Regions from separate parts of the Nocardia sp. NPDC050697 genome, predicted to be linked through region 2. Evidence: riboswitches for the same ligand, from Rfam matches in the RefSeq annotation. Region 2 holds a riboswitch; the other holds the start of a gene.
The links. A riboswitch is a leader RNA that binds a small molecule or an ion and turns the genes downstream of it on or off. The one in region 2 is predicted to bind thiamine pyrophosphate.
Positions count from the first base shown of each region.

Region 1: another riboswitch for thiamine pyrophosphate. It lies ahead of AB0H71_RS06315 (TenA family protein); the one in region 2 lies ahead of thiC (phosphomethylpyrimidine synthase ThiC).

Region 1 covers NZ_JBFAHY010000001.1:1,254,685-1,269,649, reverse strand. Annotated here, with positions in the region: gene AB0H71_RS06360 (membrane dipeptidase) at 212-1,156, shown strand; gene AB0H71_RS06355 (acyl-CoA thioesterase domain-containing protein) at 1,191-2,003, opposite strand; gene AB0H71_RS06350 (helix-turn-helix transcriptional regulator) at 2,037-2,918, opposite strand; gene AB0H71_RS06345 (zinc-binding dehydrogenase) at 3,055-4,077, shown strand; gene AB0H71_RS06340 (maleylpyruvate isomerase family mycothiol-dependent enzyme) at 4,123-4,758, opposite strand; gene AB0H71_RS06335 (PPOX class F420-dependent oxidoreductase) at 4,846-5,256, shown strand; gene rnhA (ribonuclease HI) at 5,266-5,715, shown strand; partial or broken gene AB0H71_RS06325 (AMP-binding protein) at 5,801-6,175, opposite strand; gene AB0H71_RS06320 (hypothetical protein) at 6,174-6,593, shown strand; TPP riboswitch at 6,651-6,746, shown strand; gene AB0H71_RS06315 (TenA family protein) at 6,739-7,443, shown strand; gene AB0H71_RS06310 (ABC transporter substrate-binding protein) at 7,440-8,459, shown strand; gene AB0H71_RS06305 (ABC transporter permease) at 8,437-9,225, shown strand; gene AB0H71_RS06300 (ABC transporter ATP-binding protein) at 9,218-9,991, shown strand; gene AB0H71_RS06295 (DUF6069 family protein) at 10,095-10,700, shown strand; gene AB0H71_RS06290 (hypothetical protein) at 10,714-11,112, opposite strand; gene AB0H71_RS06285 (hypothetical protein) at 11,127-11,834, opposite strand; gene AB0H71_RS06280 (CbbQ/NirQ/NorQ/GpvN family protein) at 11,953-12,756, opposite strand; gene AB0H71_RS06275 (MorD protein) at 12,780-14,288, opposite strand; gene AB0H71_RS06270 (TetR/AcrR family transcriptional regulator) at 14,443-14,965, opposite strand, start outside.
Region 2 covers NZ_JBFAHY010000002.1:685,217-700,181, forward strand. Annotated here, with positions in the region: gene AB0H71_RS10785 (GTP-binding protein) at 1-585, shown strand, start outside; gene AB0H71_RS10790 (LuxR C-terminal-related transcriptional regulator) at 582-1,712, opposite strand; gene AB0H71_RS10795 (FAD-dependent oxidoreductase) at 1,874-3,238, shown strand; gene AB0H71_RS10800 (SDR family oxidoreductase) at 3,235-3,858, opposite strand; gene AB0H71_RS10805 (VOC family protein) at 4,017-4,436, shown strand; gene AB0H71_RS10810 (alpha/beta fold hydrolase) at 4,433-5,503, opposite strand; gene AB0H71_RS10815 (helix-turn-helix domain-containing protein) at 5,591-6,229, shown strand; gene AB0H71_RS10820 (thioesterase family protein) at 6,211-7,005, opposite strand; gene thiC (phosphomethylpyrimidine synthase ThiC) at 7,057-8,673, opposite strand; TPP riboswitch at 8,661-8,773, opposite strand; gene AB0H71_RS10830 (TetR family transcriptional regulator) at 8,801-9,427, opposite strand; gene AB0H71_RS10835 (exodeoxyribonuclease III) at 9,523-10,338, opposite strand; gene AB0H71_RS10840 (GNAT family N-acetyltransferase) at 10,349-11,326, opposite strand; gene AB0H71_RS10845 (peptide deformylase) at 11,326-11,913, opposite strand; gene AB0H71_RS10850 (DUF3263 domain-containing protein) at 12,040-12,363, shown strand; gene AB0H71_RS10855 (LytR C-terminal domain-containing protein) at 12,430-13,023, shown strand; gene AB0H71_RS10860 (superoxide dismutase family protein) at 13,122-13,808, shown strand; gene AB0H71_RS10865 (glutamate--cysteine ligase) at 13,819-14,965, shown strand, end outside.

The sequences.
Region 1 (14,965 bases), on a different contig from region 2:
GTTCCGTGCAGGATGTCGAACTCGCCGGTCCGGCGTCGCGGGGCTGCCCCCGACCGCGGTCTACTCCGGGTCAACGAACCCGCACCCACCTGGCTGACCGACCGCGTACTCCACACACAGCGCGACCGGCGCCTGCTCGGGCGCGGCGTGCGTCCCCGCGGGCGACACCACCATCCGAGGGCACCCGGGCACCCTGGGCGAGAATCGGAGCATGAGCCTGCTCTGGGACCAGCACGCGTGTCTTCCCCTGCACTGCGCCGCGTCGGTGGAGCCCGTCACCCGCTTCGCCCACCCCGGCTCCACGTTCGTCTCGATCAACGCCGGCTACTCCCCGCACACCTTCGCCGACACCACCCGCCTGCTGCACCACTACCGCGGCGCCATCACCGCGCACCCGCGGCTGACCCTCGCCGAGACGGCCCGGCAGCTCCCCGGCACCCCGCCGGGCACGGTCACCATCGCCTTCGACCTCGAGGACGCCGCACCCCTCGACGCCGACCTCGACAACCTGCCCCGCCTCGCCACCCTCGGCGTCCGCGCCCTGGCCCCCACCTACAACCACGCCAATCTCGCGGGCGGCGGCTGCCTGGACACCGACAACCCTGGCCTCACCCGCTGGGGACGCGACCTGATCGCCCGGATGAACGCGACGGGCGTCGTCCCGGACGGCTCGCACGGCAGCGCCCGAACCGGACTCGACATGTGCGAGATCTCCACCCGCCCGGTCGTCTACAGCCACTCGTGTCTGCGCTCGGTCTGGGAGCACCCCCGCAATATCACCGACGACCAGGCGCGGGCCTGCGCGGAGACCGGCGGAGTCGTCGGCATCACCGGTGTCGGCATCTTCCTCGGCCCCAACACCCCCACCCTCGAGGCCATGACCCGCCACCTCGAGTACGCCGTGGAGCTCATCGGCATCGACCACGTCGGGGTCAGCACCGACCACTCCTTCGACGCCGCGGACTTCCTCACCGAGATCGCCCGCAATCCGCACCTGTTCGACGAGTCCTACACCCGCTGGGGGCCACTGACCTGGATGCCGCCGGAGACCTTCCTGACCCTCGGCGACCACCTCGCCCGGCGCGGGTGGGCAGCCGCCGACATCGAGGCCGTGCTCAGCGCCAACTTCCTGCGCGTCGCCCGGGCGACGTGGTGACGGCCGGGTGTCGGTGAGCCGCCCCGGCCCGGCATCACCCCGTCCCGGCGAGCTCGTCGGCGGAGGTGGCGGCGAAGTCGATCCGGCGCCGGGCATTGGACAGCGTGGTCACCACCGCGGTCCCGACCGGGCCGGTGCGGTCGTAGAGCGTGGCCGTGCCGATCGACACCCCCGCCGAGGCGATCGTGCTCTCCGCGCGCAGCCCCTGCTCGTGGCCGATCGGCAGCCGCGCGAGGGTCAGCGTCACATCGGCATTGATGTAGCCCGCGCCCGCCGAACCCCAGTGGCAGACGTGGTTGGTGGAGTCGCCCAGGATCGCCGCGCGCTGGAAGGGCGTGATCGCCTCACCGGCCACCAGCGGCGGCAAGCTCTGCCAGGCGACTTTCCGCTCGGCGTTCTGGTGCGCGGCGAAATCGGAGCTCCACTCGCCGTCACCGCTCTTGAACAGCGGCGGCGATCCGTCCGGGGACATGCTGCCCGGCGGCGGCACGGGCAGCTCCGCGTCGGGGCTCCAGACCGTGCCCGGCGGTTCGGCACCGGGGGTGAGGAAGACCGCCGACGCCCGCACCCGGGGTGCGCCCTCCTGCAGCAGCTCGGCGTCGGCGACCGCGATCCGCGACCCCCGCCGGACCACGGTGCTGCGCAACTCGAACTCCGCGGCCGCGACCGGCTGATACAGATCGACGGTCAGCCGCGCCGGGACGAACCCCGCCGGGCAGTGAGGTTCGAGTTCGCGGGCCAGCAGCCCGCAGAGCCCGGTCCCGCTCAGCTTGCCCGGCGCCCATGGACTGATCGCCAGCGGTCGCGGCACCAGCCGCCCATCCTGCCACGCGAAGAAACTCAGCACTCGATCGCTCCCCTCGATGCGGAGTAGAACACGTTACAGCGTTCGCTCGCCCGCCGCGCGCCGATCCTCGGGCGCCCACGACGCGAGAATCCGCAATCGCTCCGCCGACGGCGACCCCGGCTCGGCGCTGTAGATCAGCATGGTGAGCCCGGGCTCCGCGGTGATCGCCAGCTCCTCGTAGGCGAGCACCAGCTCGCCGACCTCGGGGTGCTGGAACCGCTTGGTCCCGGTCCCGTGCGTGCGCACATCGTGCGCACCCCACAGCCGCCGGAATGTCTCGCTCCGCGTGGACAACTCGCCCACCAGCCCCTGCAACCCCGGATCGTGCGGATCCCGCCCCGCCTCGGCCCGCAGCTGCGCGACGCACATCCCCGCGAACAGCTCCCAGTCCGGGTAGAACTCGCGGGACACCGGGTCCAGGAACTGGAAGCGGAGCAGGTTCGGCGTCCGCCCGCCCGCGCCGAAGAGCGGCGAGTAGAAGGCGCGGCCCAGGTGGTTGGCGGCCAGCAGGTCGCCCTGCGGATTGCGGACGAAGGCGACCGCGTCGCGCACGCTGTCCAGCACCCACTGCAGGCTCGGCCGCGCCGCCGCCGCCCTGGTCGCCCGGCGGCGGGCCCGGCCGGAGGTGGGGATGCCGTCGGCGGCGCGGGCCAGGTCGAGCAGGTGCGCGCGCTCGGTCTCGTCGAGCTGCAGGGCGGTGGAGATGGCGTCGAGCACCGGGGCCGAGGCGCCGGAGATGGCGCCGCGTTCGAGCTTCGCGTAGTACTCCACGCTGACACCGGCCAGATCGGCCACTTCGGAGCGGCGCAACCCCGCGACCCGGCGATTGCCGCCCGCCGGAATTCCGGCCCGCTCCGGGGTGAGCTTGGCCCGGCGGGTCATCAGGAACTCGCGCACCTCGGCTCGATTGCTCATCGTCCCAGCGTAGGCGTGGTTCGCGGCGGCTGGGGTGCCCTGCCGGTACACCTCACGACAGGGACTCCCACCGCGGTGCGAACCGGGGTTGACTCGATTCCGCGCGGGGGGAACGACACAGAAGGAGTACCTGACCATGCGTGGAGTCGTCATGCACGCCCCCGGCGATGTCCGGGTCGAGGAGCGGGCGGACCCGCGGATCACCGAGCCCACCGACGCCCTCATCCGGATCGCCGCCACCTGCATCTGCGGCTCCGATCTGTGGCCGTACCGCGGGATCGAGGAGGTGCGGAGGCCGAGCCCGATGGGGCACGAGTACGTGGGCGTGGTCGAGGAGATCGGCGCCGATGTGCAGACGCTGGAGGTCGGCGATTTCGTGGTCGGCTCGTTCTTCGCCTCCGACAACACCTGCGAGATCTGCGCGGCCGGGTACCAGAGCCGGTGCGTGCACGCGGTGCCGATGGGCGCCATCGGCACCCAGGCCGAGCGGGCCCGCGTCCCGCTCGCCGACGGCACCCTGGTCGTCGTCCCGGGGCGGCCGAGCGCCGAGCAGCTGCCGCACCTGCTGGCCGCCTCCGATGTGCTGGGCACCGGTTGGTTCGCGGCGGTGGCCGCGGAAGCGGGGCCGGGGAAGACGGTGGTGGTGGTCGGGGACGGGGCGGTCGGGTTGCTGGCGGTGCTGGCGGCGGCGCGGCTCGGCGCCGAGCGGGTGATCGCGGTGAGCAGGCACGCGGACCGGCAGGCGCTGGCCCGCAAGTTCGGCGCCACCGACATCGTCGAGGAGCGCGGGGAGGCCGGGGTGGCGCGGATCGAGGAGCTCACCGGTGGGCTCGGCGCGCACTCGGTGATCGAGGCGGTGGGGACGCAGGAGTCCATGGAGCAGGCGATTCGCTCCACCCGGCCCGGTGGGCACGTCGGGTACGTCGGGGTGTCGCACGACGTGTCGCTGGACGGGATGGAGCTGTTCTTCTCCGGGGTGCACCTGCACGGCGGGCCCGCGCCGGTGCGCCGCTTCCTGCCCGAGCTGATCGAGCTCATCCTGAACGGGGAGATCCACCCCGGCGACGTCTTCGACCTCACCCTTCCCCTGGCCGATGCGGCCGACGGCTACCGCGCCATGGACGAGCGGCGCGCCACCAAGGTCCTGCTCACCGTGTGATCACGGACGCCGGGCGACGACGGCGAAGTTGCACGGCGGTTCCCCTCAATCTGTCGGCAGCGCCACCACACCGGGCCCGGTGAGCTCGGCGCGGTACGCGGCCCGCCCCGCCATCGCCATGACGAGCGCGAGCGTCGGCCCGGTGACCAGCGGACCCGCACCCGTCGCGAACGGCCCATCGCTCGCCTCCAGCCGCAACCCGGCCACGGCATCCTTGCTGTTCACCGCGAAATTGCGGGAGGCGAAGAAGCGCGCGACCTCGGTGCACGCCTCGAGACCGGGGCGAGCGGGCAGCCCGAGCGGTTGCCGGATGTCCTGGGCGTGCACGACGACCTCGCCCAACCAGGCGGGGGTATGGCCGCTGGCCGCGGTGGTGCTGTCCAGCACCGCCCGGAACCGGGCCAGGGTCTCGGCGGGATCGGCGCCCCGATGCCGGGCGAGGAGCCGCGCATTGTGCACGGCGGCGTCGAAGCGGGCGCCGGCCATACTGCGGATCCAGCGCACCGGCCCGGTGCTCGCGGCGGCGGTGAGGTGCGCGACCACGTCCTCGACCGTCCACTCCGAGCACAGCGATCGGGCCGCCCACTGCTCGGCGCTCAGCTCGGCGAGGTCGTCGGCGAGCGCGCGGCGCTCGGCGTGGATCATGGCCCAGAGAACGGGGCCGGTCGCGGTAGCGGGCACGGTGCACTCCTGTCGTCGGGATCTCCGGAGCTGAGACGGCGCCCGTCGCGGGAATTCATCGCCGCGTGACCCCGATATCCCGATGCCATGAGCTTCACGGACGCCGAACACGCCTACCTCCGCTCCCAGCCGCTCGCCCGCCTCGCCACCCGCGCCACCGCCGGGCAGCCCGACGTCGTCCCGGTCGCCTCCGAATTCGACGGCACCGCCTTCTGGGTCGGCGGCGGCGCGACCTTCCCCGCTACCCGGAAAGCGCGCAATGTCGCCGCGGGCAATGCCGAGGTGGCCCTGGTCGTCGACGATCTGGTCTCGCTCGACCCATTCATCGCCCGGGGCGTGCGCGTCTACGGCCGCGCCGAGCCGCCGGTCGAGCGCACGGGGATGGTGGGGCCGGGCCACTACCTGCGCATCGCGCCCGTCGAGTCCTGGAGCTGGAATCTCGGCGGTGCGCCGGTGGGGGAGCGGTGGTACGACACCCGCTACGCCCGGCACCAGTAGTCTCACCGCGTGGAAGTCGAGATCTACACCGACGGCGCCTGCGCCCCGAACCCGGGCCCGGGCGGCTGGGGCGCGATCCTGCGCTACGGCGCGCACGAGCGCGAGCTGTACGGCAGCGATCCCGGCCCCACCACCAACAACCGGATGGAGCTCATGGCCCCGATCCGGGCGCTGGAGGCGCTGACCAGGCGCTCGACCGTCCGCGTGTACACCGACAGCACCTACGTCCGCAACGGCATCCTGTCCTGGATCCCGAAGTGGGAGGCGAACGGCTGGCTGACGCAGAAGCGGGAGCCGGTCAAGAACGCCGACCTGTGGCAGCGGCTCGCCGCGGCCTGCGCCGGGCACGATGTCGCGTGGGAGTGGGTGAAGGGCCACGCCGGGCACCCGGAGAACGAGCGCGCCGACAGGCTCGCGGTGCGCGGCGCCAGGGAGGCGGCTGGCGCAGTTCGCGCTTGAGCAGCTTCCCGCTCCGGTTGCGCGGCAGCGATGCGGCGAACCGGATCCGCTTCGGCACCACCCGCCGCACCGCGGGCAGCCGGTCGCGCACCGTCTCGACGGCCGGGGCGAGTTCCGGATCCGCCAGCACGGCGCGCGACCCGGACTGCGCGATCAGGGCGGCCAGCTCGTCGCCGGTCAGCGCGAAGTTCACCGGGACGTGCACCAGCCCGGCCCTGGCGCAGGCCAGGAAGCCGATCGCGTAGGCGTCGGAGTTCGTCCCACCGACGGCGACCCGATCACCCTGGGGAACGGCGACCCGGCTTTCCGGTCCGCGGGGGCCGCACGCACGGCGGAGACACGGCTCCTGGCCGCACCGTAACCGATCCGCGCTCTTCCGGGCGGAACGCCGGCGCCCATCTCGAGGGACAATACGGACGTGAGTGTCATGATCAGCCCGCAACTCGACCCGTAGCGGCATGTCGGACGACGAAGCGCCGGGCACCGGCGGTAAGCGCAGCATGCGCGATCAGCTGCGCCGCAAGCTCGACGGCATCAAACCGGCCCGCGACGACGACGGCTCGGCGAACGTCGTCCGGCTCCCGCGCCGCCCCCGGCGCGTGCCCGACGAGCCCGGCGGCCAGCACCCCAAACCGTGGCGCCCGGAGAACAGCCGCCCCGGCGACCCGCCCCCGACCCGCCCCGTCACCCGCACGGAGCTGCAGGCCGAGACCGGCGCCTGGCCGCCGACCCCACCCGCCCCGGAGCCGGCCGAGGGCGAGCGCGACGCGCAGATCGTCGAGTTCGGCGCCCGCCCGCGCCGGCGCCCGAACGCGCCGCGCATGGCCCGGCCGCGCCGCATCGAGAAGCGGGACGGTGATCCGCCCCCGGCGGAGTGAGCCGGGCGACCGGAAGCGGGCTCCCACCGGGGCATCCATCGCTGCTATGGTCGGAAACCGAACGACACGGGGTGCTCCGCGCGAGCGGGGCTGAGATGAGACCCGAGAACCTGTTCAGGTAATGCTGACGAAGGGATGTCCTGGTTTGCGCGCGCAACCCGCCGAATCCGCACGCTTCACCGACCACCTGTGGGATCGGACGAAAGAGCTGCGCACCGCCATCGACGACCTCGAGTTCCTGCGCCGGCTCGGCGACGGCACGCTGCCGCTCGAGGTCTTCCGCACCTACGTGGAGCAGGATTCGCTCTACCTCGCGGGCTACGCGAAGACGCTGAGCCTGCTGGCGGCGAAGTCACCCGACCCGGAGACCGCGCGGTTCTGGGCGCAGTCCGCCGGGACGGCGGTGGCGGTCGAGACCGCGCTGCACCAGGATCTGCTCGCCGGTGGGCGGATTCCGGAGCGGTCGGCCGAGCCGGAGCACTCGACGGCCTGCCTGGCCTACCTCTCCTACCTGATCGCCACCGCCGCCACCGAGTCCTACGCGGTCGGCGCGGCGGCGGCGCTGCCGTGCTTCTGGATCTACGCCGAGGTGGGCCGCGGGCTGGCCGCGACGGCCGCCGAGGTGCTCGCCGCCGACCCCGAACACCCCTACGCGCAGTGGGTCTCCGCCTACGGCGCACCGGAGTTCCAGGAATCCGCCGCCGCGGCCCGCGCGCTGGTGGACGCGGCGGCCGCCACCGCGGGCCCCGCCGACCTGGCCGCCATGGAGACGGCCTTCGTCATCGCCACCCGCTACGAACTGATGTTCTGGGACACCGCCCTGCACCCGCAGCCCTGGCCCGCCGGATGAGCGGCCGCCTGCGCCGCGCCCTGGCCCGCGCGATCGCCGCGGTGGCGGTGCTCTCCGCGCTCACCGCCTGCTCGAGCGGCAACCAGGGCGAGACCATCCGCTTCGCGCTGGACTGGACGCCGAACACCAACCACACCGGGCTCTTCGTCGCGCTGCAGCGCGGCTGGTTCGCCGACGCCGGCCTCGACGTCGAGGTGCTGCCCTACAGCAACACCGCCGTCGGCACCGTGGTCGACGCCGGGAACGCCGAGTTCGGCATCAGCACCCAGTGGCAGTCGACCTTCGCGCGGGCCGCCGGCGCGCACACCCTCTCCGTCCTGGCGCCGCTGCGGCACTGGGCGACCGGGATCGGGGTGCGGGCCGACCGCGCCGACATCACCCGCCCGCGCGACCTCGACGGCAAGACCTACGCCGGTTTCGGCGAGCCCGGCGAGGTGGAGGCGTTACAGCAGGTGATCCGCAACGACGGCGGCACCGGCGATTTCACCGCCGTCACGCTCGGCACCTCGGCGTACGAGGCGGTCTACTCCGGGCAGGCCGACTTCACCGTCTCCTACCTCGGCTGGGAGGGAATCGAGGCCGAGCACCGCGGCACCCCGATGCGCTACCTCCGGTACACCGACTACGGCTTCCCCGACGCCTACGCCATCGTGATCGACGGCAACGAGGACTGGCTGGCCGCGAACCCGGAGCGCGCCGCGAAGTTCGTCCAGGTCCTGCAGCGCGGATACCAGCTCGCCGCCGACGACCCCGACGCCGCCGCGCGCGATCTCATCGCCGCCAACCCCGGCGCCTTCACCGACGAGGGCCTGGTCGTCGAGAGCCAGCGCATGCTGGCGAACCAGTACATGAAGGCCGCCGACGGCCGGGTCGGCGCGCAGGCGCTCGACCAGTGGGCCGCGAGCTCCGGCTTCCTCTACCGCAAGGGGCTGCTCGCCGGCCCCGACGGCGGGCCGCTGACCGAGGAGCCCGACTGGTCGCGGTACTTCACCGATGACTACCTCACCCCCGCGTGACCGCGCGCGCGGGGCGGGGCCGCGGCGGCTGCTGCCCGCGGTCGTCACGGTCGCGCTGCTGATCGCGCTCTGGCAGGCGTACGTCGAGGTCAGCGGGGTCCGGCCGCAGCTGCTGCCGTCCCCGCTGCGGGTCGGGCAGCAGGGCTGGGCGCACCGCGGCGAGATCGCCGCCAACGCGGCCGCCACCCTGCAGGTGACGCTGGCGGGGTTCGCGGTCTCGCTGACCCTGGCCTGGGCACTGGCGGTGCTGGTCGACTTCTCGCCGTGGCTGCGCCGGGCCTTCGTCCCGCTCTTCGTCGCCTCGCAGACGCTGCCGATCATCGCGATCGCGCCGCTCATGGTGATCTGGTTCGGTTTCGGGCTGCTGCCCAAGGTGCTGGTGGTCGCGCTGGTCACCTTCTTCCCGATGGCGATCGGGCTGATCGAGGGGTTCGCGGCGGCCGACCGGGACGCCGGTGCGCTGCTGCGCAGCATGGGCGCCTCCCGTCGCCAGGTCTTCCGCTACGTCCGGCTGCCGTCGGCGCTGCCGCGCTTCTTCACCGCGTTGCGGATCGGGATCACCTACGCCGTGGTCGGCGCGGTCTTCGCGGAGTACGTCGGCGCGACCGAGGGGCTCGGCATCTACATGAGCCTGCAGAAGAATTCGTTCCGCACCGACCTGGTGCTGGCCGCGGTGCTGGTCACCGCCGTGCTCAGCATCGCGCTCTACCTGCTGACCTTCGCGATCCAGCGGGTCGTCGCCCCGTGGGCGAGCGACCATGGCTGAGCCCAGCGGCGTGCTCGTCGTCGACTCGCTCACCAAGTCCTTCCCGCTGCCCGGCGGCCGCCCGCCCCGGGACGTGCTGGCGGGGGTGTCGTTCACCGCGCGGCACGGCGAGTTCGTCTCCGTCATCGGCCCGAGCGGCTGCGGCAAGAGCACCGTCTTCAGCCTGCTCGCCGGGTTGGACACCCCGGACTCCGGCAGTGTGCACTTCGGCAGGGACGACGGCGAACCCGCCGACGCGCACTGCGCCTACATGCCGCAGCGGGACCTGCTGTTCCCGTGGCGCACCGTGCTCGACAACACCACCCTCGGGCTGCTGGTGCGCGGCGTGCCGAGGGCGGAGGCCAGGCGCCGGGCCCGCGCGCTGTTCGGGGTCTTCGGGCTCACCGGCTTCGAGGACGCGCGGCCCGCGCAGCTCTCCGGCGGCATGCGGCAGCGCGCGGCCCTGCTGCGGACGGTGGTCCAGGAGCGCGACCTGCTGCTGCTGGATGAGCCCTTCGGCGCGCTCGACTCGCTGACCCGCACCGACATGCAGTCCTGGCTGCAGGAGGTGTGGCAGCGGTACCGGTGGACGGTGCTGATGATCACCCACGACATCCGGGAGGCGGTCTACCTCTCGGATCGGGTCGTCGTGCTCTCGCCGCGCCCGGCCACCGTGCTGCGCGAGGTCCGCGTCGAGCTGCCGCGCCCGCGGGAGCTGTCGATCCTCGCGGCCCCCGAGTTCGCCGCGCTGGAGCGCGAACTTCTCGGGCTCCTGCACGGGCCCTAGCCTGCGGCGGAACACCGGGACCCGGGTGATCGGAGGTGCCACCCGGGTGGACATGCCCTCGATTCGGGTGGGTCGTTCCGCCCGGAGCGGGTACTTTCGGGCTATGACGGAACCGTCGTACAACTACGGTCGGCAGGACCCGCAGCGTCGCGAGTACCCGCGCACCCAGGCCTACCCGCAGCAGCAGCAGCCGGGGTATGCCGGGCAGCCCGGGTACGAGTACCAGGCGGACGAGTACCGCGAAGCCGAGCCGCCCCGGCCGCAGCGGCGCGAGCCGAAGATCAACCTCGGCCGGCTGTGGGCCGGCGCCGTCGGCACGGCGGCGGTGGTCGCGCTGGTGATCGTGGTGCTGATCATGCTGATCCGCGGCATCCTGAAGATCGCGGTGCTCTCGCCCGAGGGCGCGGGCGCCTACGGGACGGTCTCCACCACCTCGTACGCGGTCGCGGGCGCCGCCGCCGCGATCGCCGCGGCGGGGCTGCTGAACCTGCTGCTCGCGCTCATGCCCAGCCCGATGCAGTTCTTCTACTGGATCACCGGGCTGCTCACCGCGCTCGCGACGCTGGTGCCGTTCACCCTGGTCGCCGGGGTCGACGCCAAGATCGCGACGGCCGCGATCAACCTGATCGCCGGGCTCTGCATCATGTCGCTGCTCGGCGGGGTCGGCGCGAGCGCCGTCAACCGGCGGCCCCAGCAGCAGCAGTACTGAGGCCGCCGGGCGGTCACCGGCCGCCCGCCTCCTCGCGGGCTATCCGGTCCTCGTGGATGCGGATCAGCTCGCGGAAGCCGATCCGCCCGTAGTCGGGTCTGGGCTGCACGCCCCACTCGTCGCGGGCGGTCTGCTGCCCCGCGCCCTCGGGCTGCCCGCCGAGCGGCGGCGCATTGAAGGGCACGGGGTGCTCGCACTCCAGGGTGTCGTCGCTGTAGCGGACCTTCATGAGCTCGCTGCAGATCTCGGTGAGCGAGAGCGTCGGCCAGCCGTACCACACGGCCAGCGCAGGCACCGTGAAGGCGCCCTCGATGACCAGGGCGAAGAGGCAGACGAAGATGCCGCGGCGCAGCCACTTGTGCATGCCGGCGAAGGCGGGGGTGGTGCCGGGGGGAAGTTCGGTGGTCGTCATGGGAGGCTCCAGGCTCAGTCGGCGAAGATCTCGCGGTTCACCGTGTGCAGGTACGGGATCGCGAGGAACGGCGTGATGTAGAAGATGTCGTAGAGCCACCAGCCGAGGACCGGGAGCACGGTGCCGTCGAAGCGGATATCCGCGTAGACGGTCATATTGACCACGTAGCCGACCCAGATCACCACGCCGAACCAGCACGTCACAATGAGCCACTGGTGGCCCCAGCGCTTCATCTGCAGGAACGCGATGGCCGCCGCGACCCGCATGGGGAAGACCACCAGGATGAGCGCGACCTCCCAGCCCTTCTCGCCCGGCGCGCCCGCGCCGCCGATGAAGAGCTCGTTGTAGTGCCAGAAGTAGCCGTTGTCGACGAAGTTGCCCCAGGCGGTGAAGAACACCCGGGTGACCAGGGTGTGGCTGGCGAGCATGTCGAGCACCCAGCCGATGCTGTTCAGGAAGGCGTCCAGGATGACGAGGTAGCCGATGAGGGTGACGATGATCGGCCGCACCGAGAGCCCGTCGCGCTGGGCCTTCCGCTGTAACCAGACCCCGCGCAGGAAGATCGGCAGCCCGGCGAAGCCGAAGATGAAGGTGCCCATGAGCGCGGTGCCCGCGGTGAGCCAGCCGTCGGCGCGGCGCTGGGCCTGCCTGCTCTGCTCGTGGTGCTCGTCGTAGGCCGAGCCCGCGGGGGCGGGGGCGCGGCGGAAGGTGGGGAGGTTCATGGCTACCAATCCCTGGTCGCGCACATGCTGAGCTGGATGAGGAACATGGCGAGCAGAAAGCCGTAGATGGTGAGCTGGAAGACGATGAGCGCGCGCTTTCGTCTGCGGTCCTGGTCGTTCACGGAGCCGTCCTCTCGGTAGCGGGATGGGGAAGCAGGGCGGCGGCCGCGATCTCGCGCAGGCCGTCGGAGAGCGCGCCGTCACCGGAGAGCGGCGCGAGCACCGCCGCCTGCACCGCGGCGAGTTCGCCGGCGCCGGCGGCGATCATGCGGGCGGCGGTGACCAGCACCCGGGTGGACGGCGGTTCGAAGTGGAAGGCCTCGTCGGCCTGGCGGATCATTCCCGCGCAGCCGACCAGCCGCCGCGCGACCGCGGTGTCGATCCCGGATTCGGCGGCGATGACGGCGATTTCGTGCTCGGGCGGCAGGTAGCCGAGCCCGAGGGTGACGAAGCGCTGCCGGAACGAGGGCTTGAGCTCCTTGAGCGAGCTGCGGTAGGCGGGGTTGTAGGAGCACACCAGCTGGAATTCCGGGGGCGCGGTGAGCTCCTCGCCGGAGCGGTCCAGGTAGAGGGTGCGGCGGTGGTCGGTGAGCGAGTGCAGCACCGCCAGCGAATCGTGGCGGGCCTCGACCACCTCGTCCAGGTAGCAGAGCGCGCCGGTGCGCACCGCGCGGGTGAGCGGGCCGTCCTGCCAGACCACGTCGCCCCCGGCCACCAGGAACCGGCCGACCAGGTCGGCGCTGGTCAGGTCGTCGTGGCAGCTGATGGTGAGCACCGGGCGGCCGAGCAGCGCGCCCATGTGCTCGACCAGGCGGGTCTTGCCGCAGCCGGTGGGGCCGGTGAGCATGACCGGAAGTCGTTGCCGGTGCGCCTGTTCGAACAGCCGCACCTCGTCGCCGGTGGCGTGGTAGAGATCTCGCACCGGGGTCCTCCTCGCTGTGGGGGTCAGGCGGCGACCAGGGCCCGGTGCACGGCACCGAGCACCCGGGGCAGCTGCTCGACCCGGTGGATGCGGCAGGACCGGCGCGGCCCGAACACCTCGGGCAGCGGGTCGACGCGGGCCGGGCCGACGCCGATGTAGTAGACGGTGATCCCGGCGTCGCCGGCCTCGGTGAGCGCGTGCGCCACATCGGCCCAGGCGTAGCGGCCCTCGTACCCCTCGTCCGACATGAGGCCGTCGCCGATCACCAGCAGCAGCCTGCGCTCGGCGGGGCGGTCGGCGAGCCGGTGTGTCAGGTGCCGCAGCGGCGCGCCGAGCCGGGTGTAGCCGCCCGCCATGAGCCCGAGCCCGCCCGGGTCGACGAAGCGGGGGTCGTCGAAGTCCTTGAGGCAGCGCACCTCGACCCGGTGCCTGGTGTTGCCGGTGAAGACGAAGAGGCCGTGCCGCTCCCGGGCCAGCGCCATGGCGCGGGAGAGCGCGTCGGCGCAGGCCAGCTCCAGCCGGAAGGTGCGGCCGCCGTGGCTGCCGAGCGAGGAGCTGCCGTCCAGCAGCACCGCGGTGGTCACATCGCGGGTCGCGGGCAGCAGGTCGCGGAAGACGCGGGGTTCGGGGACCGGGCCGCCGAGTGCGTCGAGGCGGTGTTCGACGTAGCGGTCCACGTCCAGGTCGGCGCCGTCGGCGAGCCCGCCGCGCAGGGCGCGGTGGGTGCGCTGCTCGAACCAGCGCCGCAGCTCCGCGCCGCCCGGCGGTGCCGGTGCGCCGCGGGTGGGGGTGGCGCGTTCGAGCACCGCGACGTGGTCGGGGAGGAAGCGCTCGGTCCACATGTTCCACTCCGGGTACGGGATGCCGGAGCGCCGGTCGGCGCGGATGTCGAGGTCCTCGTTGTCCGGGTGGCTCGGGGGCGGCAGATTGCTGGTGCGGGCGCCCCCGTCGCCACCGACCGGGACCGAGAGCACGCGCCTGGCATCGCTGCGCCTGCTGGTCCACGGCATGCGGCCGTAGGTGCGCTGAACGGCCGCCGCGAGGGCGCCGCGGCCGGGTGCGCTGAGCGGGAGGCTGCCGAGCAGCGGGTGGGTGGGGAGCGGGGCGCCGGAGCGGGCGAGGCGGTCGGCGCGCTCCAGCATGGCGGGGACGTCGAGGTCGCGGTCGAGGGGGAGATCGGGGAGCCGCAGCCGCAGCTCCGGGAGCAGGCCGGGGAGCCGGTCGGCGATCCAGGCCGCCGCGACGCCGCCCTCGACCAGGGTGAGCGCGCCGCGCTCACGGGGCGAGAGCTCGTGCAGCGCATAGCGGGCGAGTTCATCCTTGGACGGCGCGCACTGCAGGGCGACGCCGCAGGTCAGGGTGGTGCGGGTCCAGCCGGGGGCGGACGGGTAGGGCACCTGGACGACGGTGCCCGCCGCGTTCAGCCCGAACCCGCGGTGCGCGCCGGTGATCAGCCGGGCACCGGAGCGGCGGCGCGCGGCGAAGGCGACCGCGGTGAGCGCGCAGCCGCGCTCCAGCGCGCGGGGATTCACGGGACGGCCCCGTCCGGCGGGCGGCCGATCAGAAAGTGCCGATGTTCTTCATGACCCAGTACCAGAAGGCGATGATGCCGCAGACCAGCACCCAGGCCGCGATGATGCGCACGAGATCCAGCCACATGGGGATTGCTCCGTTCGAGAGTGGTCATCAGCGCTCCATGCTGTGCAGCGCGGTGGTCAGGTAGCTGTCGAGCATCCCGGCCCGCATGGCGCGGTTGTCCGGGGTGGTGGCGAGCAGCGCGTACAGCCCGAGCAGGAAGAACAGCGCCGCGTGGTACGGGTCGATGCCGTCGCGGGTCTCGCCGCGGTCGCGCGCGTTCTCGATCTCGGTGGCGACGGTGGCGATCATCGGGAAGTCCCTGGGATCGCCGTCGCCGCGGTTGGGCGAGAAGTGCACCGCGAGCAGCTCGCGGAACAGGGTGTTGCCGAGCCTGCGCTCCAGCGCGAGCACCAGCCGGACGGTCTCGGCGAGCGCGCCGCGCAGATCGTGCTCGGCGCGCAGGAATCGGGTGAGTTTCTGCGCGAGCAGGGTCTCCTCGCGGCGCTCCAGCTCCAGCAGCACGTGCTCCTTGGTCGGGAAGTGGAAGTAGAAGGTGCCGCGCGCGACGCCGGCGGCCTCGGCGATGGCCGCGATATCGGCCTCCGCCGAGCCGGTGCGCGCGAACTCGGTG
Region 2 (14,965 bases):
GACGTCCTGGTGCTCAGCAAGACCGACCTGGTGAGCCCGGCGCTGGCGGGCGCGGTCGAGGCCACCCTGTGCCGGCTGAACCCGCGCGCCCGGCTGGTCCGCGCCACGCACGGCGGCATCGACCTGGCCGAGGTGCTCGACACCGGCCGCTACGACCCGCTCGCCGCCGCCGAGACCGACGGCTGGGCCGACGAGCTCGCGGGCGGGCACACCCCGGAGACCGAGGAGTACGGCATCGGCAGCCTCACCTACCGCGCCGATCGCCCCTTCCACCCCGGCCGGCTCGCCGCCGCGCTGGAGCAGCTGACGGGCATCCTGCGCAGCAAGGGCTTCTGCTGGATCGCGAGCCGCCCCGAGCTGGCCGCGTACTGGTCGCAGGCCGGGCCGAACCTGGTCTTCGAACCGGCCGGAACCGAGCCGAGCGGGCAGGAGCTGGTGCTGATCGGCATCCGGCTCGACCGCGGACGGCTGCGCGGGCTACTGGACGGCGCGCTGCTCACCGCCGCCGAGTTCGCGGCGGGCCCGGAGGCGTGGCGGCGCTACCCCGACCCGTTCCCGGCGTGGGACGTGGCGCACGCGCACTAGGCGACGAACCACCCGGTGGGCGAGAGCTCCGCGCCCATCCGCGGCACGTACTGGTCGAAGTACACCGTGGAGATGAGCTCCCGGCGCGACCGCACATTCGCCTTGTCGAAGACCGACTTCAGGTGGTCCTGCACGGTGTAGGTGGAGAGGTGCAGTGTGCCCGCGATCTCCTTGGTGTCGACGCCCTGCAGCACCAGCTGCACCACGTCGCGCTCGCGCGGGGTCAGGCCGTAGGCGGCGACCACGATGGCGACGATCTCCGGCGGGCGGGCCTCCTCGATGGTGATCACCACCTCGCCCTGCCTGCCGTCGCGGGTGGTCAGCGGGCCCGCGTGCAGCACCAGCCACATGCCGGAGGCGGTGCGCAGCCGGCAGCGCGGCGGCACGGTGGTCTCGCCGCGGCCGTAGCGGCGGGCCGCGCCGATCAGCGCGCCGATCGGGGAGAGCGGGTCGCCGCCGTTCGCGCCGTGATCCAGCTCGCCGATGCGCTGCTCCGCGCCGAGGCTCATCTGCACGATCTGATCGTCGGCGCCGACGATGACGACGGCCGGGCCGGTGACGGCGGCGGGCGGGCGCGCCTCGGCCAGCTGGGCCAGCATGCCGGTGCGCACCCCGTGCGCGAAGGGCGCGGCCAGTGAGGCGAGGAAGTCGATCTCGGCGGCGTCGAAGGGGGCGTCCTCGTCGCCCCGGAAGATCGCCATCGCGCCCCACACCTCGGTGCCGTCGCGGAAAGCCAGCCTGGCCTCGTCGGCGTAGCCGAAGCGCGGCTTCATGAAGCTGCTCATCCGGCCCGAGCGCTCGACCTCGCCATCGGTCATCAGGTGCACGCCGGCCGCGGGCACCTCGGCCCTGGCCAGCTCGGTGAAGGCGGTGGGCTCGACCGTGCCGTACTCGATCAGCCCGAATTCCACGTCGTGGCTGTTGCGGTTGTGCAGGTCACCGAATTTGCGGGCGCTGGTGAGCATGTGCGTCACCGGGTCGTGGGTGGCGATGCAGGCGCTCACCCACGGCACCGCCCGCGCCACCGAGGCGGTGGCCTCCGCGAGGAAGGTGTCCAGGTCGAGGCCGGCGCGCGCGACGACATCCACATCCTGTCGAACGCGGGCGGCGGTGAGTCCTCTGGCCATGAAATCAGTGTGCGGTACCGCCCCTACCTGCGCCATCCCAGATCTCTGGGGACCGGCACCCACCAGAACCCACGGGTCGGTTCTCCCCGGTCACGCGGGATGTTCCGGGCCGCCCGCGGCTCGCAGAGTCGGTCGTATCGCACCGATCGAAAGGCCCGACCATGACCAGCACCCGCCCGCTCGACTCGCTCCACGGCCACGGCGAGCTGCACCTGCCCGGTGCACCCGGGTACGACGCGGCCCGCACCCCGTGGAACCTCGCCGTCGACCTGCGGCCGGCGGCGGTGGCGCTGCCGCGCAGCGTCGAGGAGGTGACCGGGCTGGTCCGCGCCGCCGCGGCGGCCGGGCTGCGGGTGGCTCCGCAGAGCACCGGGCACGGCGCCAACCCGCTCGGCGAGCGCCCGCTCGACGACGTGCTGTTGCTCCGGCTCACCGAGTTCACCGGCGTCACCATCGACCCGGCCGCGCGGGTGGCGCGGGTGCTCGGCGGCACGCGGTGGCAGCAGGTCATCGAGGCGGCGGCCGCGCACGGGCTGACGGCGCTGCACGGCAGCGCCCCCGATGTCGGGGTGATCGGCTACCTGCTCGGCGGCGGGCTCTCCTTCTACGCCCGCAGGCACGGCGTCGCGGCCACCTCGGTGCGCGCCGCCGAGGTGGTGCTGCACGACGGCACCCTGGTCCGGGCGAGCGCGACCGAGCACCCCGAGCTCTTCTGGGCGATCCGCGGCGGCGGCGGCAACTTCGGCGTGGTGGTGGCCGTCGAGTTCGAGCTGCTGCCCTACGCCGACGTCTTCGCGGGCATGCTGCTCTGGGATCGGGCGCGGGCCGCCGAGGTGGTCGGCGCCTACGCCGAGTGGAGCCGCACCGCGCCGGAGTCCGCGACCACCGCGCTGCGGATCATGAGCTTCCCGCCGCTGCCCGAGCTGCCGCCCTTCCTCGCCGGGCGCGACCTGGTGATCGTCGACGGCGCGATCCTGGCCGACGACGACACCGCCGCCGCCGTGCTCGCCCCGCTCCGCGCACTCGCCCCCGAGCTGGACACCTTCGCCCGCATTCCCGCCGCCCAGCTGCTCTACACGCACATGGACCCGCCCGCCCCGACCCCCTGCGTCGGCGACCACAGCGTGCTCGGCCCGCTCGACGCCGACGCCGTCGGGGCGTTCCTGGACCGGGTCGGCGACGGCGTTGACCACGGGCTCATGTTCGCCGAGCTGCGGCACCTGGGCGGCGCGCTCGGCAGGCCGGCCGTCGACGGCGGCGCGCTCGCCCACGTGCCCGGCGAGTTCGCGCTGCTCGCGATGGCGGTGGCGCCGACCCCGCAGGCCGCGGTCGCGGGCCGGGCGGCGGCGTTCAGCGTGGTCAGGGCGATGTCCGCGTGGTCGCGGCCGAGTCTGATCCCGACCTTCGCGGAGAACCGGGTGGAGTCCGGCAGGCTCTACGACGGCGAGGACTGGGCGCGGCTCTGCCGGGTGCGGGACGCGGTCGCGCCGGGCGCGGCCTTCGTGGCGAACCACGCGCTCGGCTAGTCCGAGATGCCGACGGCCCGGTTCAGGTAGGTCTCGTCGGTGACCTGGTCCAGCAGGAACCCGGCGATATCGGCCCTGGAGATCTTCAGCGCCAGCCCCGAGACCTCGGCCCCGAAACCGCGCTGGAAGGTGCCGGTGGCGGGGCCGTCGGTGAAGGCGCTCGGCCGCACCAGGGTCCAGCGCAGGTCGGTCGCCTCCCGGACGTACCGCTCCTGGAGCTGGTGGTCGGCGTAGGCGGGGCGGAGCAGCAGCCCGAACATGACGTACTTCCAGAGGAAGTTCAGGTTCGCCCTGCTGTCGCCCGCCCCCAGCGTGGTCTGGCAGACCAGCCGCTGCACCCCCGTGCTGCGCATGGCCTCGATGACCGAGCGGGTGCCCTCGGCGCGGACAGTGCCCTTGCGGCCGTTGCCGAGCGCGACGATCACCGCGTCCTGCCCGGCCACCGCGCGCTCGGCCGCGGTCACCTCGAGCACGTCGCCGGTGACCACCCGCAGGTTCGGGTGCGAAGCGATGCCCGCCGCATTGCGGGTGCAGGCGGTGATCTCGTGGCCGCGCTCCAGCCCCTGCTCGACCACGAGCCTGCCCACCGTTCCGGTCGCTCCGAAAACCGCGATTCGCATGTCCTTCTCCTCCTCCGGTCCCGCTCGGAAGGGGTTGAGCGGGAGGTGTTTCCAGTACACCGGCGGGAGCGCGGGCGGAACATGGCCTGGCGTCTCGGAAACATGCGTGGTGCTCCAGTACCGTCGGCGGCACCAATCGCGTGAAGGGAGTGCCGCCGGTGAAGTGGACCCTCGAGGTCGTCGTCGTCCCGGTGTCCGATATCGACCGGGCCAAGCGTTTCTACTCCGAAGGGGTCGGCTTCGATATCGACCACGACACCGTCGGGCAGGCGCCGGACGGCGCCGCGATCCGGATCGTGCAGCTCACCCCGCCCGGGTCGGGGTGCTCGATCGTGATCGGCAGCGGGGCGGTGCCGGAGATGGTGCCCGGCTCGCTCAAGGGGCTGCAGCTGGTGGTGCCGGATGTCAGGGCGGCGCACGCCGAGCTGGCGGGGCGCGGGGTCGCGGTCTCCGAGGTCCAGGTGGTCGGGGTGAATCCGCGCGAGGTGCCGGACCCACTGGACAATGTCGGGTTCTTCTTCTTCGACGACCCGGACGGCAACAGCTGGGCGGTGCAGCAGATCTCCGCCCGCGGTTAGCGGTACTCGGCGAAGAACTCGCCGATCTCGCGGGCCGCGAGCTCCGGCGCGGCGTGGTGCAGGTAGTGGGTGGGCACGTCGTGCACCCGCCAGGAGACGATGGCGCGGTGATCGCGGTCGGCGAAGCGGCGGATGCCGTGGAAATCGCCGGCCGAGCCGGAGAGGGCGAGCGGCACCGTCGTCGGCTCGGCAGCCCGCTCCGCCCTGGCGTTCTCGTAGTACTGCCGGATGGCCGAGCCCGCGCTGCCGGAGAACCAGTGCAGCGCGAGGTGGGTGAGGACGAATTCGTCGTCGAGGTCGGGGCCGAGCAGCTGGCTGTTCCAGCCCGCGAGCCCGGCGGGTGAATCCACGATGGCGTGCGCCAGGGTCTGCGGCTGCTGCGAGTGCAGGGTGTTGAAGCTCATCTTGTGCTCCGCGAACCAGGTGAGGGTGGCGAGCGCGGCCTGCTCGTCCGCGGTGAGGTCGGCGAACTCGGCCGGGTCGCCGGAGGGGAACGAGTACACCTGCGACACGTGCACCCCCGAGACCGGCGCCACCCGGCCCAGCTCCGGCGCGATCTGCGCGCCGTGGTCATTGCCGACCACGCCGAAGCGGGCGTACCCGAGCCGCTCCATGAGCTCGGCGAGCGCGCGGGCGGTGCGCCGATCGTCCCAGCCGGTCGAGGTGGTCGGGCCGGAGAAGGCGTAGCCGGGGAGCGAGGGGATCACCAGGTCGTACCCGGCCGCGGTGAGCGGTTTCGCCACCGCGAGGTACTCGGCGAAGGTGCCCGGCCAGCCGTGCAGCAGGAGCAGCGGGAAGGCGCTGTCGCGCTCGCTCCGCAGGTGCAGGAAGTGGATGTCCTGGCCGTCGATCTCGGTGCGGAACTGCGGGTGCTCGTTGAGCTTCGCCTCCAGTGCGCGCCAGTCCAGCTGCTGCCACTGCTCGACCAGGTGGCGGACGCGGTCGGTGGTGACGCCGTAGGCGTCGCCGGAGCCGGGGAGCTGGTCGGCCCAGCGGGTGCGGGCCAGGCGGTCGTGCAGGTCGTCCAGGTCGGCCTGGGGAATCTCGATGCGGAAGGGGCGGATCATCGGGTGCCTCGATTCTGGAACGGAATAGTTTGTTCCGTTCAGACAGTAGCGGAACGGATCATTCCGTTCAAGTGGTAATCTCGGGGCATGGGCGACACGCTTCCCGGGCGCAAGGCGCAGGCCGCGCGCAATGACGGGCTCATTCTGGATGCCGCGCGGGCGGTGTTTCTCGCCGATCCCGGTGCGCCGATCTCGGCCGTCGCCGAGCGGGCCGGGGTCGGGATCAGCGCGCTCTACCGGCGCTACCCGAGCAAGGAGGTGCTGCTGCGCACGCTCTGCTACGAGGGGCTGCGGAAGTACTGCGCGCTCGGCGCGGCCGCGCTGGAGGTTCCCGACGGGTGGGCGGGGCTGGCCGGGTTCCTGGAGTCCGTGGTCGAGGCCGATGTGCACTCGCTGACCGTGCGGCTGGCGGGGGGTTTCGCGCCGGACGAATCGATCCTGCCCGACCTGCGGCGGGCCGGGGAGATCGCCACCGAGCTGGTGCGGCGGGCGCACGCGAGCGGGCGACTGCGCGCCGATATCGAGGCAGCCGACCTGAGTCTGGTGCTGGAGGCGTGCTCAGCGGTCGGGGTGCCCGATCCCGCCCGGACGCTCGAATTACGCAGGCGCACCCTAGCTCTGCTGCTCGCCGGGATGCAGGCCGATGGACCGGAGCTGCCCGGCCCGCCGCCCGCGCCCGGTGAGTTCGCGGGGCGGTGGGAGTGGCCTCAGCGGCGGCCGAGGTAGAGGGTCTGGGTGCTGCGGCCCAGCGGGCCCTTCTCGTCGAAGAGGGCCGATTCGGCGAGGCCGATTCCGTGGCGCTGCGGGAGGGTGACGGCGTCCAGGCAGACCCACTCGCCCACCGGGTGGCGGTGCAGCGTGACGGTGAGATCGGTGTTGATGAACAGGTAGGCGTTCCAGTCCAGGACGGCGCTCACCCCATTGCCGGAGTCGGCGGCGGCCAGCGTGCGCTCCAGCGGGCTCGGCGTGCTGCCCGCCACGATCGGGTACTTGAGCCGGATCCAGCAGACCGCGGGCCCCGGCTTCGCGAACGAACCCGCCGCGAACCGGTACTCGATACCGGTGTGGAACCCGACCGGCTGCGTCGAGGGGAAGGGCTCCGGCTCCGGTGCCTGCTCCGGCCCGGGCCGGGTGCCGGTCGGCAGGAACTCGGCGGGCAGCTCCAGCTCCGGCTCGGCCAGCTTGAACCGCCAGGCGTTCGCCCGCATCACCGGCCCGCGCTCCGACTCCAGCGTGGCCTCCAGCAGCTCCACGCTGCGGCCCGGCCGCACCAGCCGCGCCTTCGCGGTGAGCGGCGCCAGCGGCACCGGGCCGAGGATCTCCACCGCCACCCGCCCGATCTGGAACCCCGGCTTCGGCTCGCACCGCTCCAGCACGTGCCCGAGCAGGGCCGATGGTGGTCCGGCGTGCTGCGCGTCCGGGGACCACGGGCCGCGGGTCAGCTCGGTCGAGTGGTAGCGCTGCTCGTCGTCCGGGTCGGGTAGGTAGAAGGCGTCGGTCATGACCCCGATTCTGCCCCGCGCCGTACCGGCAGGCGCGGGGCACCGGGCGTCTCAGGAGACGACGGGCAGGTAGACCTGCGACCCCTTCCCGGCGAACTCCGCCGACTTCTCGACCATCCCCGCCTCGATGGCCTCCACATCGGTGAGACCGTTCTTCTCCGCGTACTCCCGCACATCGGCGGAGATCCGCATGGAGCAGAACTTGGGCCCGCACATGGAGCAGAAGTGCGCGGTCTTGGCGGGCTCGGCGGGCAGCGTCTCGTCGTGGTACTCCCGCGCGGTGTCGGGATCGAGCGAGAGCGCGAACTGATCCCGCCAGCGGAATTCGAAGCGCGCCCTCGAGAGCGCGTCGTCGCGCTGCTGCGCGCGCGGGTGCCCCTTGGCCAGGTCGGCGCTGTGCGCGGCGATCTTGTAGGCGATCACCCCGACCTTGACGTCGTCCCGGTCGGGCAGCCCGAGGTGCTCCTTGGGGGTGACGTAGCAGAGCATGGCGGTCCCGGCCTGGGCGATCACGGCGGCGCCGATGGCGGAGGTGATGTGGTCGTAGGCGGGCGCGATATCGGTGGCGAGCGGGCCCAGGGTATAGAAGGGCGCCTCGGCGCAGAGCTCCTCCTCCAGCCGCACGTTCTCCACGATCTTGTGCATGGGCACGTGGCCGGGGCCCTCGATCATCACCTGCACGCCGTGCGACTTGGCGATCGCGGTGAGCTCGCCGAGGGTGCGCAGCTCGGCGAATTGCGCGGCGTCGTTGGCGTCGGCGATGGAACCCGGGCGCAGCCCGTCGCCGAGCGAGAAGGTGACGTCGTAGCGCGCCAGGATGGCGCAGAGCTCCTCGAAGTGCGTGTACAGGAACGACTCCCGGTGGTGCGCCAGGCACCACGCCGCCATGATCGAGCCGCCGCGGGAGACGATGCCGGTGACCCGCTTCGCGGTGAGCGGGATGTAGCGCAGCAGCACGCCGGCGTGCACGGTCATGTAGTCCACGCCCTGCTCGGCCTGCTCGATCACGGTGTCCCGGTACAGCTCCCAGCTCAACGCGGTCGGATCGCCGTTCACCTGCTCCAGCGCCTGGTAGATCGGCACGGTGCCGACCGGGACCGGCGAATTGCGCAGGATCCACTCGCGGGTCTCGTGGATGTTCTTCCCGGTGGAGAGGTCCATGATGGTGTCGGCGCCCCAGCGGGTGGCCCAGACCATCTTCTCCACCTCCTCCGCGATGGACGAGGAGACCGCCGAATTCCCGATATTGGCATTGATCTTCACCAGGAACCTCTTGCCGATGATGGCCGGCTCCAGCTCCGGATGGTTGCGGTTGGCCGGGATCACCGCGCGCCCCGCGGCGACCTCGGCGCGGACCAGCTCCGGCTCCACCCCCTCGCGCGCGGCGACGAACCGCATCTCCGGGGTCACGATCCCCGCCCGCGCCCAGGCCGGCTGGGTGCGCGGCCCCTCGGCCGTGGGCTGCTCCCAGCTGTCCCGCAGCGCGGGCAGCCCGGCCGCGAGATCGATGGTCGAACGGTGGTCGGTGTACGGCCCCGACGTGTCGTACACGTCGAACCGCTCCCCATTGCTGAGCGAAATGCGGCGCACCGGCACCCGCAGCTCGTCCACCTCGAGATAGTGCTTCGCGCTGCCCTCGATGGGCCCGGTGGTCACGACAGATTTCACGATGTCACTCCCTACGCCGGCATTACCCGGTCAGGTTCCTACGGTCGACGGCCCTAGCCGTCCTCTCAGCCCGCTGGTGCGAGCCCCCGTCATCGACGATGAAGTTGTGCGCGGCCGACCCTACCCGCTACGCGTCGCGCAGCATCCGGAACACCTGGCCGCCGACGAAATCGCCGAGATCCTGCGGCGTCCAGTCGGCGGTGCCCGCCATCAGCGTCTGCACCGCGCCCTCGCCCGCGGCCAGCCACTGGTCCACCAGCACCGGCAGTTTGCGCTCGGCGCCGGTGGTGCCCCAGCCGGCCATGGAGCCGCGCAGCAGCGTGGTGCAGCGGTTCACCGCGAGCCGCCTGCCCCGGCCGAACTCCTCGGAGATCACCGGGTCCGGGGTCTCGGCCAGGAAGCGCCAGGACTCCGGGCGCGCGGCGGTGAGTGTGAGCAGCGTGCGGAAGCTGTCGACCACCGCGGACTCGTCCTCGCCGAGGTCGCGGGTGGGGAGCGTGGAGAGCAGGTCGTGGATGAGGTAGTTCTCCTCGCGCCTGCGCAGCGCGTCGATCAGCTGCACCCGGTCCGCGAAGCAGGCGTAGACGACCGGGCGGGTGACCCGCATGCGGTCCGCGATCGAGGCCATGGTGACGGCGGAGAGCCCCTCGGAGACCGCGAGGGTGAGCGCGGTGTCGAGCACCTGCGGCCGCCTGCGCTGCGGGCCGAGATGCTGTGCCCGCTGCCGCGGCCGGACGGCCGACTCACTACCCATGGCCGGTAACCCTAGCAGCGCGGACCCGTCGAGTGGGGTAACAAGACCAGACGGATGGTTTTACCGGAAAACGCTCCTACCAGCGTTGATCCGTCTCAGTCGGTGAACTCCGCGAGGACCGGCGCATGGTCGCTCGCACCCTTGCCCTTGCGCTCCTGCCGATCCACCACCGCGTCGGTGACCGTGGCCGCGAGCGCGGGGGAGGCCAGCACGAAATCGATCCGCATGCCCTCCTTCCTGGCGAAGCGCAGCTGCGTGTAGTCCCAGTAGGTGTAGACGCCGGGCCCGGGGGCGAAGGGCCGCATGACGTCGGCGTACCCGGTGGCCACGATGGCGGCGAAGGCGTCCCGCTCCGGCTGCGAGGTGTGCGTCTTGTTCTCGAAGTACTCCGGCGACCAGACGTCGTCGTCGGTCGGCGCGATATTCCAATCCCCGACCAGCGCGATCTTCGCCGCCGGGTCGGCGCTCAGCCAGTGCTCACCGGTCTGCCGCAGCGCCGCGAGCCACTCCAGCTTGTAGCGGTAGTGCGGGTCGTCCAGCGCCCGGCCGTTCGGCACGTACAGGCTCCACACCCGGACCCCGCCGCAGGTCGCCCCGAGCGCCCGCGCCTCCACCACCGGCGCGCCGAGCAGCGATTCCCCGGCGTCCTTGTCGAAGCCGGGCTGCCCGGGGAAGGCCGCCTCGACATCCGCGAGCCCGACCCGGGAGGCGATGGCGACCCCGTTCCACTGGTTCACCCCGAGGTGCGCCACCTCGTACCCGGCCGCCTCGAACCGCTGATGCGGGAACTGGTCGTCCCGGCACTTGGTCTCCTGGATGGCCAGGACGTCGACGTCCTGCCGATCCAGGAAATCGATCACCCGGTCGATCCGGGAGCGGATGGAGTTGACGTTCCAGGTGGCGAGGCGCACGGGGGACCTTTCAGCTCTGCCGCGGCGCGGCGTATCGGTAGCGGTGGTGCTCCACGAACCCCATCTCCCGGAACAGCCCGAGCCCGTCCGGGTTGTCCGCGGCCACCTGGACGTAGGCGTACCCGGCCCCGCGCTCCTGCCCCCAGCGCAGCAGCTCCGCGCAGATCAGCGCGCCGAGGCCGTGCCGCCGGTGCTCGGTGGCGACCGCGACGCAGGAGAGCCCCACCCAGTGCCGCCCGTCCGGCGCGGTGGTGACCGCGGCGCGGGCCACCGCGATCGGCTGCGGGACGCCGAGCACGGCGAAGCCGAGCGAACCGTCCCGGACGGCATTGAGCACATCCGGCGCGGGCCGCGGCGGCGGGGACGCGACCGGGTCCGGGATGCCGCCGCGGTACCGGTACAGCTCCAGCCAGGCCTGCGAGGGCGCGGGCGAGATGCGCACCATGGACGGCCCCTGCGGCAGCACCATGGTGGCGATATCGATGCCGAGCACGACCGTCTCGTTCCAGGTGTGCCAGCCGGGCGGGGTCGCGGCCAGCCGGTCCGGCAGGCAGAGCTGCACCGGAAGGCCGTGCTCGGTGTACCAGGCACCGATCCGGTACAGCGTGTCCTTGCCGACGATCGCCGGGCCGCTCGCGTCACCGAGCGGCAGCGCGGAGTTGGCGCGGTGCGTGTAGCCGTGGCCCGCGCGCAGCAGCCAGCCGTCCAGCCAGGTCTGCTCGACCCCGGGCCAGCCCGCGGCGCCGGCGTACTCCAGCGCCCTGATCTCCGAGGTGCGGATGGGCCGCGCCGGGATCGCGCGCAGCGCCACGATCTTGTCCGGCGCCACCTCCACCAGCGCGCCGTCACCGGTGCGCACGGTCGGCGGATCCACCGCGACCAGCTCGCCGAGCACGTCGGTGAGCGGCTGCGGGTACCCCTCCGGCAGCCGGTACCGCATGACCACCCGGTCGCCGAGTGCGGGCGGCCGCTGCGGTTCGATGCTCATCAGTCGTGCCCGAACGGGTCCGGCCCCGCGCCCGGCAGCCAGCTCAACCCCGGTGTGCCCCAGCCGTTCCGCTTGATCGCCTTCTTGGCGGCGCGGGCGTGCCTGCCGATCAGCACGTCCACGTAGAGGAAGCCGTCCAGGTGGCCGACCTCGTGCTGCAGCATGCGGGCGAAGAACCCGGTGCCCTCCAGCTCGACCGGCTCGCCCTTCTCGTCGGTCCCGGTGACCCTGGCCCAGTCGGCGCGGCCGGTGGGGTACTGCTCGCCGGGGACGGAGAGGCAGCCCTCGTCGTCATCGTCCGGATCGGGCATGGTCTCGGGCAGCGCGGAGGTCTCCAGGATCGGGTTCACCACGGCGCCCCTGCGCCGCACGGTGCCGCCGTCGGCGTCGCGGTCCGGGCAGTCGTAGACGAAGAGCCGCTTGGCCACCCCCACCTGGTTGGCCGCGAGCCCGACGCCGTTGGCGGCGTCCAGGGTCTCGTACATGTCGGCGATCAGCGGCGCCAGCTCCTCCGGCGCCTCGGTGACCTTTTCGGTCGGGTTGTGCAGCACCGGGTCGCCGACGATCACGATCGGGAGGATTGCCATGCGGTAATTATTGCCGTTACCGGAAGGTAGGGAACACGCCGGGTGCTCGGCCGGAATCCGTCCGGGGGCCGTGGTTCAATGAACCGGTCGGACCAGCACGTGATGGGAACTCGGCGAGGGAGCGAGATGGACAGCGCAGCTGCTCGGAATCCATCCGGCACCCCGGAGGATGCCGACGAGCCGGTGATCGAGGATGCGAGCGGCCTCTCCCGGCGCGATCAGGAGATCCTCGCCTTCGAGCGCCAGTGGTGGAAGTACGCGGGTGCCAAGGAGGAGGCGATCCGCGAACTGTTCGGTATGTCCCCCACCCGCTACTACCAGGTGCTGAACGCCGTCGTCGACCGCCCTGAGGCGCTCGCCGCCGACCCGATGCTGGTGAAGCGGCTGCGCAGGCTGCGCGCGAGCAGGCAGAAGGCAAGGGCCGCGCGGCGCCTCGGTTTTCAGGTCTGAGCCCGCGGTGTCGCGTGTCGGCGGCAGCGGCCTCGAACGCCGGTCGGAACGACTAGGGTCGAGGGGGTGAGCAACCCGAATCCCACCTCCGGCGGGCCGCCGCTGCGCGCGCTGGCGATGGTGTTGATCGCGCTGGCCATCGTGTTCGCCGGGCTGGGGGCGATGTCGCTGTCGGACTCCGATTCCAGCGCGTCGGAGGGGCAGGGCGCGGAGACCAGCACCGCCGCCCCGACGACCACCGCGGCCACCACCCCGCGCGCCACCACCACCGCGAGCGCGGCGGCGAGCACCACCGCCACGGTGCCGGAGACCCCGAGCGCGGTCGAGAGCACGACCGCGGCCGCGCCGCCACCGCCCCCGCCGCCCGCGGCGCCGTCGGTGAACCGGGCGGTCCCGGTGCGGGTGCTGAACAACAGCCTGGTGGCCGGGTTGGCCGGGCGCACCGCGAGCGAGCTGGGCGCGAACGGCTGGAGCAATGTCGCCACCGGCAACTACGCCGGCGGCACGCTCCCGAAAACCACCGTCTTCTACGGCGATTCGCCCGCCGAGCAGGCGGCGGCCGAGGCCATCGCAGCGGAGATCGGCGCGGTCGCCGAACCGCGGTTCGCCGGAATCTCCGGCTCCGAGCCGGGTGTGATCGTCATCGTGACGGGTAACTGAGCGGCATAGACGCGGGTCACCCTCTCACGATCAGGCTGCTCTCGCGTGGCAAGATCGTGCGCGGTACGCCTGTCCACATCCGTGAAGGAGTCATTCCGATGGCCTCGTCCCCGTCCCGTCGCCCGTCCTGGCGGATCGTGACCCCGGTGCTCGCGATCGCGGCGTTCGGCCTGGCCGGCTGCTCCAACAGCCAGGAGTCGACCGACGCGGTGGGTACAACGCCGCCGGTCTTCACCGCCTCCCCGGCCCCGGCGAGCGAGTCCGGGCACGGCGGCGGCGAGCACTCCGGTTCGGCGTCGGGCGCGACCGCGGAGCTCAAGGACCCGTCCGGGCAGACCGTCGGCACCGTGAGCTTCGCCGAGGTCAGTGGCCACCTGCAGGTCACCGTCGAGGCGCGCGGGCTGCGCCCCGGCTTCCACGGGCTGCACATCCACCAGGTGGGCAAGTGCGAGGCGAACTCGGTCGCCCCGACCGGCGGCCCGGCGGGCGACTTCCTCTCCGCGGGCGGGCACCTGCAGGTCGGCAGCGCGAACAGCCACCCGGCCAGCGGCGACCTGACCTCGCTGCAGGTGCGCGGTGACGGCAGCGCCTCGCTGGTCACCAGCTCCGACACCGTGACGCTGGCCGACATCAAGGACAAGGCGATCGTGGTGCACGCCGACGCCGACAACTTCGGCAATATCCCGAACCGGTACCAGCGCGCCGACGGCGTCGCCGGGCCGGACGAGGCCACCCTCGCCACCGGTGACGCGGGGGGCCGCGTCGCCTGTGGCGTCATCCACTAGGGGGAGCAGTATGCCCGGGGCTGATCGCAGGGGCAGCGGAACGCACGTCGAGTTCCACGGTTCGCCCCGGCCGACCATCGGCATCGAGTGGGAGATCGCGCTGGTCGACAAGGTGACCCGCGATCTCTCCAATACCGCGGCCGCCGTCTTCGACGAGGTCGGCGAGGTGCGCGCGCACGACGGCACCCCGCAGCTCTCGAAGGAGCTGCTGCGCAATACCGTCGAGCTGGTCACCGGGGTGCACGACACCGTCGGCGCCGCGCTGGACGACCTCACCGGCACCATGAACGTGCTGCGCCGGGCCGCCGACCCGCTCGGGGTCGACCTGTTCTGCGCGGGCACGCACCCGTTCGCGCAGTGGTCGGCGCAGCAGCTCACCCGCTCCGAGCACTACGACGAGCTGATCGAGCGCACCCAGTGGTGGGGCAGGCAGATGCTCATCTGGGGCGTGCACGTGCACGTGGGGGTGTCGCACCGGGAGAAGGTCTTCCCGATCCTGAACGCCATGCTGCCCTCGTACCCGCACCTGCTGGCGCTCTCCGCCTCCTCGCCCATGTGGTCCGGCTCGGATACCGGGTACGCCTCGAACCGGGCGCTCATGTTCCAGCAGCTGCCCACCGCCGGGCTGCCGTTCCAGTTCGAGAAGTGGTCACAGTTCGAGGGTTTCGTGCACGACCAGTTCAAGACCGGGGTCTTCGAGCAGCTCGGCGGCATGCACTGGGACATTCGGCCCGCGCCCAAGTGGGGCACGATCGAGGTGCGGATCTGCGACGGCGTCTCCACGCACCGGGAGCTCGCCGCGCTGGCCGCGTTCATCCACTGCCTGATCGTCGACCTGGACGATCGGGTGGAGGCCGGTGAGACGCTGCCCACGCTGCCGGTCTGGCATGTGCAGGAGAACAAGTGGCGGGCGGCCAGGTACGGGCTGGACGCCATCGTCATCACCGATGCGGACAGCAACGAGCGGCTGGTCACCGACGACCTGGACGACCTGCTGAACCGGCTGGAGCCGACCGCGGCCAAGCTGGGCTGCGCCGACGAGCTGCGCGCGGTCGCCGAGATCCCGCGCGGCGGCGCCAACTACCAGCGGCAGCGCCGGGTGGCGGCGGCGAGCCAGGGCGATCTGATCGCGGTGGTGGATTCGCTGGTCCGCGAGC